Regions from separate parts of the Terrabacter terrigena genome, predicted to be linked through region 1. Evidence: predicted binding sites of a transcription regulator. Region 1 holds the regulator's gene; the other holds the start of a gene.

Region 1 (5,836 bases):
AGCCGGGTGAGGACCTCGGCATCGGGGGCGTCGACGCGCTCGTCGGCGTCGCGCATGTCGGCGGTCGCCACCTCGAAGCGGAACTTCGCGGACTTCACGTGGTCGGCGATGAGGTTGCGGGCGATCGTGACGAACCACGCCGCGATGTCCTTGCCCTGCCAGGTGAACGAGTCGATGCGTCGCATGGCCCGCAGGAAGGTCTCGGACGTGAGGTCCTCGGCGAGGGACCGGTTGGCCACCCGCACGAGGACGTAGCGGAAGACCGTGTCGACGTAGCTGTCGTAGAGCTGGGCGAAGGCCTCCTTGTCGCCGCCCTGGGCCAGCTCGACGAGCGCCGCGATCCGGGCCTGGTCGGCGGCGTCGCGCTCGGGGTGCAGGTGGCGGGGGCCGATCGACCCCGGCGGGGTCGGACCGACGTCGACGTGCGCCGCGCTCTCGTTGGCGAGCGAGGCCCAGAGGGCGTCGAGGGCCGACCGCCACGTCGGCAGCGACCGTGCGAGGGCAGGCGGGACCGACACCATCGCCGGGACCGTCCGCGGCGCGGAGACAGGGCCGAGTCGGCGGGCCGACGTCCTGTTCGAGCGCATTGGGGACAGTCTGTCGGAACGGAGGGCCGTCTGGGAGTTCGATCTGCTTTTGTGGTGCACGACCTACTCACCGGTACGCTCTCGCCCCATGCGTCCCAACCATGCAGGTGGCGCGGCCCCGGGGGAGACCGCCGCGCCTAGAGTGGGGAGCATGACGAGCGAGCAGCCCGCAGCCGAGGACGTGCCGCGAGTGGTCCTGCTCGGTCGCCCCGGCTGCCACCTGTGCGACGAGGCCCGCGAGATCGTGGCCCGCGTGACCTCGGAGCTCGGCGTCGAGTGGTCCGAGCAGTCGATCGACGACGACCCCGAGCTGTTGCACCGCTACGCCGAGCAGATCCCCGTGACCTTCGTCGACGGCCGCCGCCACGACTTCTGGCGGGTCGACGAGGCCCGGCTGCGCGCGGCCCTGCGCTGACCAGGTCGGGCGGCCGGGGCCCCGTCGACCACGACCTGCCTCGAGAGCGCGTCCCATGCCGTGGTAAGCCGCCGAAAGTCAACTTTGTGCATGGCTTCACAAACGTCTAGCCTGAACAGGTCCCCACGTGCTCCGCGTTCGGCCCGCCTCCGGCCCGGACGCCTCGCTGAGAGGAGCCGGTGAGCAAGCGTGTCCGCCGACCCTGCACTGCGTCGAGAGATCCCCGACGCGACCGTCGCGCGGCTCCCCGAGTACCTTCGCACGCTCTCGCGCCTCGCTGAGGACGGCGTCCTGTCGGTCTCGTCCGAAGAGCTCGCTGCCGAGGTCGGAGTGCGCTCCGCGCAGCTGCGCAAGGACCTCAGCCACCTCGGCTCCTACGGCGTGCGTGGTGTCGGCTACGACGTCGAGACGCTCGCGCTCGAGATCTCCCGGGCGCTGGGGCTCACCGAGGACTGGCCCGTCGCGATCGTCGGTATGGGCAACCTCGGGCACGCGCTCGCCTCCTACTCCGGATTCGTCACCAAGGGTTTCCGCATCGTCGGCCTCTACGACGACGACCCGGCCCTGGCCGACGAGCGGGTCGTCGGGGTGCGCATCCGCCCCCTGCGCGAGCTCGTCGACCACCACCAGGTCGACCCCATCGCGATCGGTGTCATCGCGACGCCTGCGCCCGCCGCGCAGGCAGTCTGCGACGCCCTGGTCGGCGCGGGCATCAGCTCGATCCTCAACTTCGCACCGGCAGTCCTCTCGGTGCCCGACGGCGTCGACGTACGCCGCGTCGACCTCTCCACGGAACTGCAGATCCTCGCCTTCCACGCCCAGCGCAAGTCGCTCGCCGCGGGAGACCTCCGATCGGCGGTGGTCGCCCCGTGAGCCTGCTCGTCATCGGACTGTCCCACCACACCGCGCCCCTGTCGGTGCTCGAGGCGCTGTCCGAGCGCCCCGACCGGGCAGCCGCCATCGGCTCTTCGGTGCTCGGGTCGGCCACGGTCACCGAGGCCGTCGTGCTCTCCACGTGCAACCGGCTCGAGGTCTACGCCTCGGTTCCGGCCTTCCACCCGGCCGTTGCCGCCATCGGCGAGGCGCTCGCCCTCGCCGCCGGCATCGAGGAGCCCGAGGGCCTGCGTGAGCCCACCGACCTGCCGCCCGGCGACCCTGCCGACGCCCTGGCCGCGCGCGCCGAGGCGCTCGCTGACCACCTCTACGTCCGCTACGACGACGCGGCCGTCGCCCACGCCTTCACCGTCGCCTGCGGCCTCGACTCGATGGCGGTCGGCGAGGCGCAGGTGCTCGGCCAGATGCGTGACGCCCTCGCCGGTGCCCAGGAGCGCGGCCAGGTGGGCGAGACCCTCAACGCGCTGTTCCAGCATGCGCTGCGGGTCGGCAAGCGCGCCCACACCGACACCGACATCGACCAGCACAGCGTGTCGCTCGTGCAGATCGCACTCGAGGAGGCGGCCGCGGTGCTGGGTTCGCTCGAGGCAGTCGACGCGGCCGTCATCGGTGCGGGTGGCATGAGCGGTCTCGCGGCGGCGACGGCGGCTCGGGCGGGCGTCCGGTCGCTCACCATCGTCAACCGCACCCTCGAGCGCGCCGAACGTCTCGCCGAGGCCACGTCGGGTACTCCACGTCTGTGGAGCGACCTCAGTGACGTCGTCGCCGAGAGCGACCTCGTCATCACCTGCACCGGCGCCGTCGGCCACGTGATCACGGCCGACCTGCTCGCGGCCGGCGCCGCCCGGCGCGACGGTCGCCCGCAGGTCGTCGTCGACCTCGCCCTGCCGCGCGACGTCGAGCCGGTCGAGACCTGGCGGCAGCCCGTGCCCGGCGTCACGCTCATCGACCTGCAGACCCTCGGCCTGCTCCTCGAGGGCCGCGCCGACACCACGCAGGTGGTGCGCGTGCGCGACCTGGTCACGGGCGAGGTGGCCGACTACCTCACCCGGCGCATGGAGAAGTCCGTGGCGCCAACGGTGGCCGCGCTCCGCGCCCGGGCGGCCGACCTCGTCGCGTCCGAGATGGACCGCCTCGACCAGCGCCTGCCCAGCCTCGACGAGGCGAGCAGGGCGGAGGTCGCTCTCGCCGTGCACCGCATCGTCGAGAAGCTGCTCCACACGCCCACCAAGCGCGTCAAGGAGTTCGCGATGGAGGGTAGCGGCGACGACTACGCCGCCGCCCTGCGCGAGCTGTTCGACCTCGAGCCCAAGGACGTCGCCAACGTGTCGACGCCGCCGAAGCGAGGGAAGTCATGACCGCCCTGCGTCTCGGCACCCGCCGCTCGGCCCTGGCCACCACCCAGTCCGGCTGGGTGGCCGACCGCCTGCGCGAGGCCGGCCACGAGGTCGAGCTCGTGGAGATCACGACCGAGGGCGACGTCTCGGGCGAGCTGCTCACCGCGATCGGCGGCACCGGCGTGTTCGCCGCCGCGATCCGCCACGCTCTGCTCGACGGGCGCATCGACGTCGCCGTTCACTCGCTCAAGGACCTCCCCACCACGCCCGAGCCGGGGCTCGTCGTCGCCGCCGTGCCGGTGCGCGAGGACAGCCGTGACGTCCTCGTCGCCCGCGACAAGCTCACCCTCGGTGAGCTGCCTCCCGGCTCGGTGGTCGGCACCGGCTCGCCGCGACGCACGGCACAGCTGGCGGCACTGGGGCTCGGCCTCGACATCCGCCCGATCCGCGGCAACGTCGACACGAGAATCGGTTTCGTCACCTCCGGCAAGCTCGACGCCGTCGTCCTCGCCCGAGCCGGCCTCTCGCGGCTCGACCGTCTCGACGAGGCGACCGAGGTCATCGACCCGATCCAGGTGCTGCCCGCGCCAGGGCAGGGTGCGCTCGCCGTCGAGTGCCGGTCCGACCGGGCCGACGTCGTCGCGGCGGTCTCGGCGCTCGACGACGCAGACACCCGCGCGTGCGTCCTCGCCGAGCGGTCGCTCCTCGCCTCCCTCGAGGCCGGGTGCACCGCCCCCATCGGGGCGCTCGCCGAGGTCGTCGAGGGCGACGACGGCCTGGAGCTCTCCCTCCGCGCCTTCGTCGGCAGCGAGGACGGCTCCGTCGAGCTGCGCCGGTCGCTCGTCGGCCCCTACGACGAGCCCGAGGCCCTCGGCTCGCGCCTGGCCCACATCCTCCTCGAGGACGGCGCCGCCGACCTCCAGGTCACACCGTCAGCTGGACCCGCACCAGACCACGCCCCACACCAACCGGAGCAAGTTTCGTGACTCCTTCCCGCCAGCCGTCAGAGCAGACGGTCTCGACTCCCACCCACGCGACGACTCCTGCTCGTGTCGCCTTCGTCGGGTCCGGTCCCGGTGACCCCGGCCTGATGACGCTCCGCGGTCGCGACCTGCTCGCCGCCGCCGACGTCGTCGTGACCGACCGGATCGCACGCGACGACGTCGTGCTCGAGCACGCCCGGCCCGACGTCGAGATCATCGACGCCGGCCACGGCGAGCAGGGCCAGGAGCTGACCCATGCCGTGCGTGCCAAGCTCGTGGTCAAGGCCGCGAAGTCGGTCGGCCCGAACGGTCTCGTCGTGCGCCTCATGGACGGTGACCCCGCGACGTTCAACGGTCTCGTCGAGGAGGTGCGCGCCTGCCGCAAGGCCGGCATCACCTTCGACGTCGTGCCGGGTGTGTCCGCGCTGACCGCCGGGCCCACGTACGCCGGTGTCCCGCTGACCTCGAAGTCGACCGGTGCGGTGCACGTCGTCGGCGTCGACCGCTCGAGCGTCGACTGGTCGGCCTACACCGCAGACGGCGACACGCTCGTCCTGCTCGGCGGCACCGACGGCGTCCGGACCGCGCTGGCCGCCCTGCTCGCCGCCGGTCGTCCCGCAGAGTCCCTCGTCGCCCTCTCGGCCAACGGCACCACCGTGCGCCAGTCGTCCGTCGCGACGACCCTGGGCGCGGTGGACTCGGTGTTCGCAGGCAAGGAGCCCCTCGAGGTCTCCCTCGCCGTGGTGTCGCCGAACGTCGGGCTGCGCGAGGAGTTCTCGTGGTTCGAGAACAAGCCGCTCTTCGGCTGGAAGGTGCTCGTTCCGCGCACCCAGGCCCAGGCGGGCCCGATGGTCGACCGTCTCGCCTCCTACGGGGCCACCGCCGACGTCGTCCCGACCATCTCGGTCGAGCCGCCGCGCACGCCCCAGCAGATGGAGAAGGCCGTCAAGGGCCTCGTCACCGGCCGCTACGAGTGGATCGGCTTCACCTCGGTCAACGCGGTGCGTGCCGTGCGTGAGCGCTTCGAGGAGTTCGGTCTCGACGCCCGCGCCTTCGCCGGGCTCAAGGTCGCCGCCGTCGGTGGCGTCACCGCCGACGCGCTGCGCGAGTGGGGCATCAACCCCGATCTCGTGCCCACCGGCGAGCACTCGGCCGCGGGCCTGCTCGAGGTGTGGCCCGAGTTCGACGAGGTGCTCGACCCGATCAACCGCGTCCTGCTGCCCCGCGCCGACATCGCCACCGAGACGCTCGTCGCCGGGCTGCGGGAGATGGGCTGGGAGGTCGACGACGTCACCGCCTACCGCACCGTGCGCGCCGCCCCGCCGGCCGCCTCGATCCGCGACGCGATCAAGGGCGGCGACTACGACGCCGTGCTGTTCACGTCGAGCTCGACGGTGCGCAACCTCGTCGGCATCGCCGGAAAGCCCCACGCCGCAACGGTGGTCGCCTGCATCGGTCCGGCCACGGCCAAGACGGCGCAGGAGCACGGCCTGCGTGTCGACGTGCTGGCACCCGAGGCCTCTGCCCTCAGCCTCGTCGACGCCCTCGCCGGCCACGGCGTCGGCCTCGCCGTCGCCGCGGCGGAGGCGGGCCAGCCCGTCCAGCGACCCAGCGACAAGC
Region 2 (5,836 bases), on a different contig from region 1:
TCCAGATGAGGTCGAAGGAGCGCAGGCCGCCGATGAGCGAGAGCAGGATGACCGTGAAGGTCGCCGGGGCCGCGAGCGGCAGGGTGACGTTGCGGAACTTCGTCCACGCGCCGCCCCCGTCGACGTCGACGGCCTCGTAGAAGTCCTTCGAGATGGCCAGGATGCCGGCGATGTAGATGAGTGTCGCGAGGCCGACGCCCTTCCAGACGTCGACGAGCGCCACCGACAGGAGCGCGGTGCTCGGGTTGCCGAGCCAGTCGGGCGAGGTGATGCCGACCTTGTCGAGCACGGTGGCCACCAGCCCGAAGTCCGGCTGGAGGAGCACGCTGAAGGTGATGCCGACCGCGACCGTGCTGACGAGCACGGGGAAGAAGATGACCGAGCGGAGCAGGCCACGCGTGCGGATCGGCCCGGTGAGAAGCACGGCGAAGAGCATCCCGAGCACCACTTTCAGCCCGCTGGTCACGACGGCGTACACGAGGGTGTTGCGCAGGCTGCTGACGAGCGCCTGCTCCGAGAAGAACTGGCGGAAGTTGTCGAGCCCGATGAACTCGGACTCGAAGAGGGTCCACCGGGTGAAGGCGAAGTAGAACGAGATGACCGTCGGGATGATGAAGACCACGGCGTAGACGGCGCCTGCCGGCACGTAGAACCAGAAGGGGTAGGTCTGCGCCTGCAGACCCCGCACGCCGCCCGCCCGGCCGGACCGGGGCCGGCCGGGCCGCTCGGCCCCCGCGGCAGCGCGGGGGCCGGACGGTGGGGCCTGGGCACCGGTCTGGGTCACCATCCCGGCAGTCCCAGCTGCTTGGCCTGCTTCGTGACGTCGGCGTCGTACTGGGCCGCGCCCTCCTGCGGCGGCGTCTGACCGGTCATGATCGCGACCATGATCTGCTCGAGCGAGGGGCCCTTGACGGGCGAGATGAACTCGAGCGCCGGGGTAGAGGTCTTGGAGTCGATGTAGGCCTGCATGTCCTTGGCCACGGGCGGGGCGTTGTCGGGCAGCTTGGAGCCCTTGACGAGGTAGGGACCGGTGGGCGGCACCGCGGACGAGAAGGCCTCCGTTCCGGCGACCGAGGCGACGAAGGCGACGAACTTCTTGGCTGCCTCGATGTTCTTGCTCGCCTTCGGGATGTACTGGCCGCCGGGCTCCCAGATGGTCGCCCCGGCCTTGCTCGCGTCGTCACCGGGGATCCCGAAGAAGCCGATCTTCGCGGCATCCTCCGCCGGCAGGGTGGAGATGGGGAACGTCAGCATGGGATACTGGGCGGCCTTGCCCTTGGCGAGCAGCTTGATGCCCTGCGCGAACGTCGTCGAGCCGGCGCTGTCGTTGAGCCAGCCCTTCTGCTTGGGCTCGGCGGCCTTCTCGAACCCCTTGAGGGCGACCGGGTCGGTGGCGTACTTGACCTTGTTCGCCGTGTACTCGTCGGCCCACTCGGGGTTCGAGCTCGCGACGTTGTGGAAGTCGCCGAGAACGTACAGCTGGGAGGTGAAGGTGTCCTTGAGGGTGCCGAGGACCGGGGTGATGCCGGCGCCCTTGATCTTCTCGCTGTTCGACTCGAACTCGGCCCACGTCTTCGGCACCGAGAGACCCAGCTGGGAGTAGACGTCCTTGTTGTAGAGGATGCCGCCACCCATGGCGGTGCCCCACGGGGCGCCGTAGACCTTGCCCTTCTGCGTCACCGCCGGCAGGAACGAGGGGTCGGTGTCCTTGAGGGCGGGGTCGTTCGTGAGGTCGACGAGCGTCTTCTCGGGGCTCAGCGCCTGGAGCAGCGATCCGGAGTTGTACCAGAACACGTCGGCCATGTCGCCGGTCGACAGCTTCGTCTTCACGAGGTTGTCGCCCTCGGCGCCACCCGGTCGGGTCTCGGCGTTGACCGTGATGGTCGGGTTGGCCTTCTCGAACGCCGCGATGACAGCCTTCGCGGGCTTGACCGTCGACTCCGCGTTGTCGGTCAGCAGGGTGATCTCCGTCTTCCCGCTGCCCGAGTCGCCCGAGCCGGAGGAGCTCGAGCAGGCCGCGAGGGGAACCAGTGAGCTCGCCGCGACAACCGCGATCGCGAGACTGGGCCGGGGGTGCTTCATGGGGTACCTCCACAACGTTGGGGCGCGTATCCGCGTTCGATGGTCACCGATTTTTGAATCGCTTCATTCGGTCGGCACCAAAGTAAGGTCCGCACTGGACACTGTCAACAGGTTCGGCCATTTTCCCACCCTTCACGCTCAGAACGAATCTTCTTCTAACACAGGTGAGAGCTCGGGGGCTTGACCGGCCCATGTCCCTGCGCTTTACTCGTGCCCAGACTTCTGAAACGCTTCATTGGAGCGATGCGACTCTCACGGATCGGACCACCATGACGAACTTCAGCGACATCTCGAGCGAGCTCGGACGCCAGGCGATCGAGCTGCCCTCGTGGGCCTTCGGCAACTCCGGCACGCGCTTCAAGGTGTTCGGCTCCGAGGGCACGCCGCGCTCGGTGGAGGAGAAGCTCGCCGACGCCGCGCAGGTTCACGCGCTCACGGGGCTCGCGCCCTCCGTCGCGCTGCACATCCCCTGGGACCGCGTGGACGACTTCGACAAGCTGGGCCGCGTCGCCGAGGACCTCGGGGTCCGGCTGGGCACCATCAACAGCAACACGTTCCAGGACGACGACTACAGGCTGGGCAGCCTGACCCACGTCGACGAGCGGATCCGCGCCAAGGCGGTCGCCCACCACCTCGAGTGCGTCGACATCATGGACGTGACGGGCAGCCGCGACCTCAAGATCTGGCTGGCCGACGGCACGAACTACCCGGGCCAGGGCGACCTGCGGGGCCGACAGGACCGACTCGCCGACAGCCTCCGGCAGATCTACGAGCGCCTCGGCGACCACCAGCGGCTCGTCCTCGAGTACAAGTTCTTCGAGCCGGCGTTCTACGCCACCGACGTGCCTGACTGGGGCACGTCGCTGCTGCACTGCCTCGCCCTCGGCGACCGGGCCATGGTCTGCCTCGACACCGGGCACCACGCCCCCGGCACGAACATCGAGTTCATCGTCATGCAGCTGCTGCGGGCCGGGCGGCTCGGCTCGTTCGACTTCAACTCGCGCTTCTACGCCGACGACGACCTCATCGTCGGTGCCGCCGACCCGTTCCAGCTCTTCCGGATCCTCTTCGAGGTCATCCGGGGCGGCGGCTACGACGAGGACAGCGAGGTCGCCTTCATGCTCGACCAGTGCCACAACGTCGAGGACAAGATCCCCGGCCAGATCCGCTCGGTGCTCAACGTCCAGGAGATGACGGCCCGGGCCCTGCTCGTCGACCGCGTCGCACTGGCCGAGGCCGAGCGCTTGGGTGACGTGCTCGGTGCCAACGGCATCCTCATGGACGCCTTCTACACCGACGTGCGCGCCGACCTCGCGCAGTGGCGCGGCGACCGCGGCCTGCCCACCGACCCCATGGCCGCCTACATCGCCAGCGGCTACCAGGACCAGATCGCCGCCGACCGCATCGGCGGGACGCAGGCCGGCTGGGGAGCCTGAGCGCCTGCGCACGACGACGACTCACCACGACCTGCACCAGAGCCACCGAGGAAGACACGAGATGACCAACACCCCCGTTGCCGAGCTGCTCGCCCGATCGAACCGGCTGGGATCCGACCCCCGCAACACCAACTACGCCGGCGGCAACACGTCGGCCAAGGGCACCGAGACCGACCCCGTCACCGGTGAGCAGGTCGAGCTGCTCTGGGTCAAGGGATCCGGCGGCGACCTCGGCACGCTCACGGAGCCGGGCCTCGCGGTGCTGCGCCTCGACCGCCTGCGCAGCCTCGTCGACGTCTACCCTGGCGTCGAGCGCGAGGACGAGATGGTGGCAGCCTTCGACTTCTGCCTCCACGGCAAGGGTGGCGCCGCACCCTCGATCGACACCGCGATGCACGGCCTCGTCGGCTCGGCGCACGTCGACCACCTCCACCCCGACAGCGGCATCGCCGTCGCGACGGCGAAGGACGGCGAGCGGCTGACCAAGGAGATCTTCGGCGAGAGGGTCGTCTGGGTGCCGTGGCGCCGACCCGGCTTCCAGCTGGGCCTCGACATCTCCGCCATCAAGGAGGCCAACCCGCAGGCCGTCGGCACGATCCTCGGCGGCCACGGCATCACCGCGTGGGGTGACACGAGCGCCGAGGCCGAGGCCAGCTCGAGGTGGATCATCGAGACGGCGCAGGCCTACCTCGACGAGCACGGCGCGGCCGAGCCGTTCGGCGCCGCGGTGCCCGAGCGTGCGCCGCTGGAGCCGCAGGAGCGGCACGCGAAGGCTGCGGCACTGGCGCCGCACCTGCGTGCACTGGCCTCGCAGGACAGGACCATGGTCGGCCACTTCACCGACGCCGACGTGGTGCTCGAGTTCCTCGCGAGCGAGAAGCTGGCGGCCCTGGCCGAGCTCGGCACGTCCTGCCCCGACCACTTCCTGCGCACCAAGGTCAAGCCGCTCGTCGTCGACCTTCCCAGCGATGCCTCGCTCGACGACGTCATCGCCCGGCTGCCCGAGCTGCACGTCGCCTACCGCGACGACTACCAGGGCTACTACGACCGCAACGCCACCCCCGACTCCCCCGCCATCCGCGGCGCCGACCCGGCGATCGTCCTCGTGCCCGGCGTCGGGATGTTCTCCTACGGCAAGGACAAGCAGACCGCCCGCGTCGCAGGCGAGTTCTACGTCAACGCCATCAACGTGATGCGCGGCGCCGAGTCGGTCTCCACCTACGCCCCGATCGACGAGAGCGAGAAGTTCCGCATCGAGTACTGGGCGCTCGAGGAGGCCAAGCTCCAGCGAATGCCCGAGCCCCTCAGCCACGCCGGCCGCATCGCCCTCGTCACCGGTGCAGCCGGGGGGATCGGCAAGGCGATCGCGACCCGGCTCGCCGCCGAGGGGGCCTGCGTGGTGATCGCCGACCTCGAGCTCGACAAGGCGTCGGCGGCGGCGAAGGAGATCGGGGGCAGGGACGTCGCCGTCGGCGTCCAGGCCGACGTCACCGACCCGATCCAGGTGCAGGCCGCCGTCGACGCCGCCGTGCTCGCCTTCGGGGGCCTCGACCTGCTCGTCAACAACGCCGGGCTCTCGATCAGCAAGCCGCTGCTCGACACGACCGAGGCCGACTGGGACCTGCAGCACGACGTCATGGCCAAGGGCAGCTTCCTGATGTCCCAGGCCGCAGCACGCGCGATGATCGCGCAGAAGCTCGGCGGCGACATCCTCTACATCTCGAGCAAGAACTCCGTCTTCGCCGGCCCCAACAACATCGCCTACAGCGCCGTCAAGGCCGACCAGGCCCACCAGGTGAGGCTGCTCGCGGCCGAGCTGGGCGAGCACGGCGTCCGCGTCAACGGCATCAACCCCGACGGGGTGGTTCGCGGCAGCGGCATCTTCGCCGGCGGTTGGGGGGCCAAGCGGGCAGCCGTCTACGGCGTGCCGGAGGAGGAGCTCGGCGCGTACTACGCCAAGCGCACCCTGCTCGGTCGTGAGGTGCTCCCCGAGCACGTCGCGAACGCCGCCGCGGTGCTGACGTCCGACGAGCTGAGCCACACGACCGGCCTCCACGTCCCCGTCGACGCCGGCGTCGCCGCCGCGTTCCTGCGCTGACGTCATGGGTCCACGCGTCTTCGGCGCCGTCGACATCGGCGCCTCGGGCGGTCGGGTGATGGCCGGCGTCGTCGACGGCCCGCAGACCACGCTGCACACGCTGCACCGGTTCCCCAACGGCCCGGTGCAGCGCGACGGGCACCTGCGGTGGGACCTGACCCGGCTGTGGGCCGAGGTGCTCACCGGACTGCGCCTGCTCGCTCGGCAGTTCCCCGAGACC

Evidence for each region. The regulator Rex, encoded in region 1, represses fermentation and respiration genes when NADH is low (regulators of the CRP and FNR family bind a similar motif). The targets are predictions, from matches to a motif close to CTTGTGAANNNNTTCACAAG.
Region 2: a site for Rex is predicted at 2,302-2,321, ahead of rhaI (L-rhamnose isomerase). Genes of this name have one in related genera too.

What each region holds. Positions count from the first base shown of each region.
Region 1 is NZ_JBHTKH010000002.1:140,441-146,276, reverse strand. Features, by position in the region: gene ACFQ2V_RS04940 (RNA polymerase sigma factor) at 1-587, opposite strand, end outside; gene ACFQ2V_RS04935 (glutaredoxin family protein) at 739-1,002, shown strand; gene ACFQ2V_RS04930 (redox-sensing transcriptional repressor Rex) at 1,192-1,875, shown strand; gene hemA (glutamyl-tRNA reductase) at 1,872-3,254, shown strand; gene hemC (hydroxymethylbilane synthase) at 3,251-4,219, shown strand; gene ACFQ2V_RS04915 (bifunctional uroporphyrinogen-III C-methyltransferase/uroporphyrinogen-III synthase) at 4,216-5,836, shown strand, end outside.
Region 2 is NZ_JBHTKH010000021.1:12,615-18,450, reverse strand. Features, by position in the region: gene ACFQ2V_RS19890 (carbohydrate ABC transporter permease) at 1-787, opposite strand, end outside; gene ACFQ2V_RS19885 (ABC transporter substrate-binding protein) at 781-2,082, opposite strand; gene rhaI (L-rhamnose isomerase) at 2,352-3,518, shown strand; gene ACFQ2V_RS19875 (bifunctional aldolase/short-chain dehydrogenase) at 3,580-5,616, shown strand; gene ACFQ2V_RS19870 (rhamnulokinase) at 5,621-5,836, shown strand, end outside.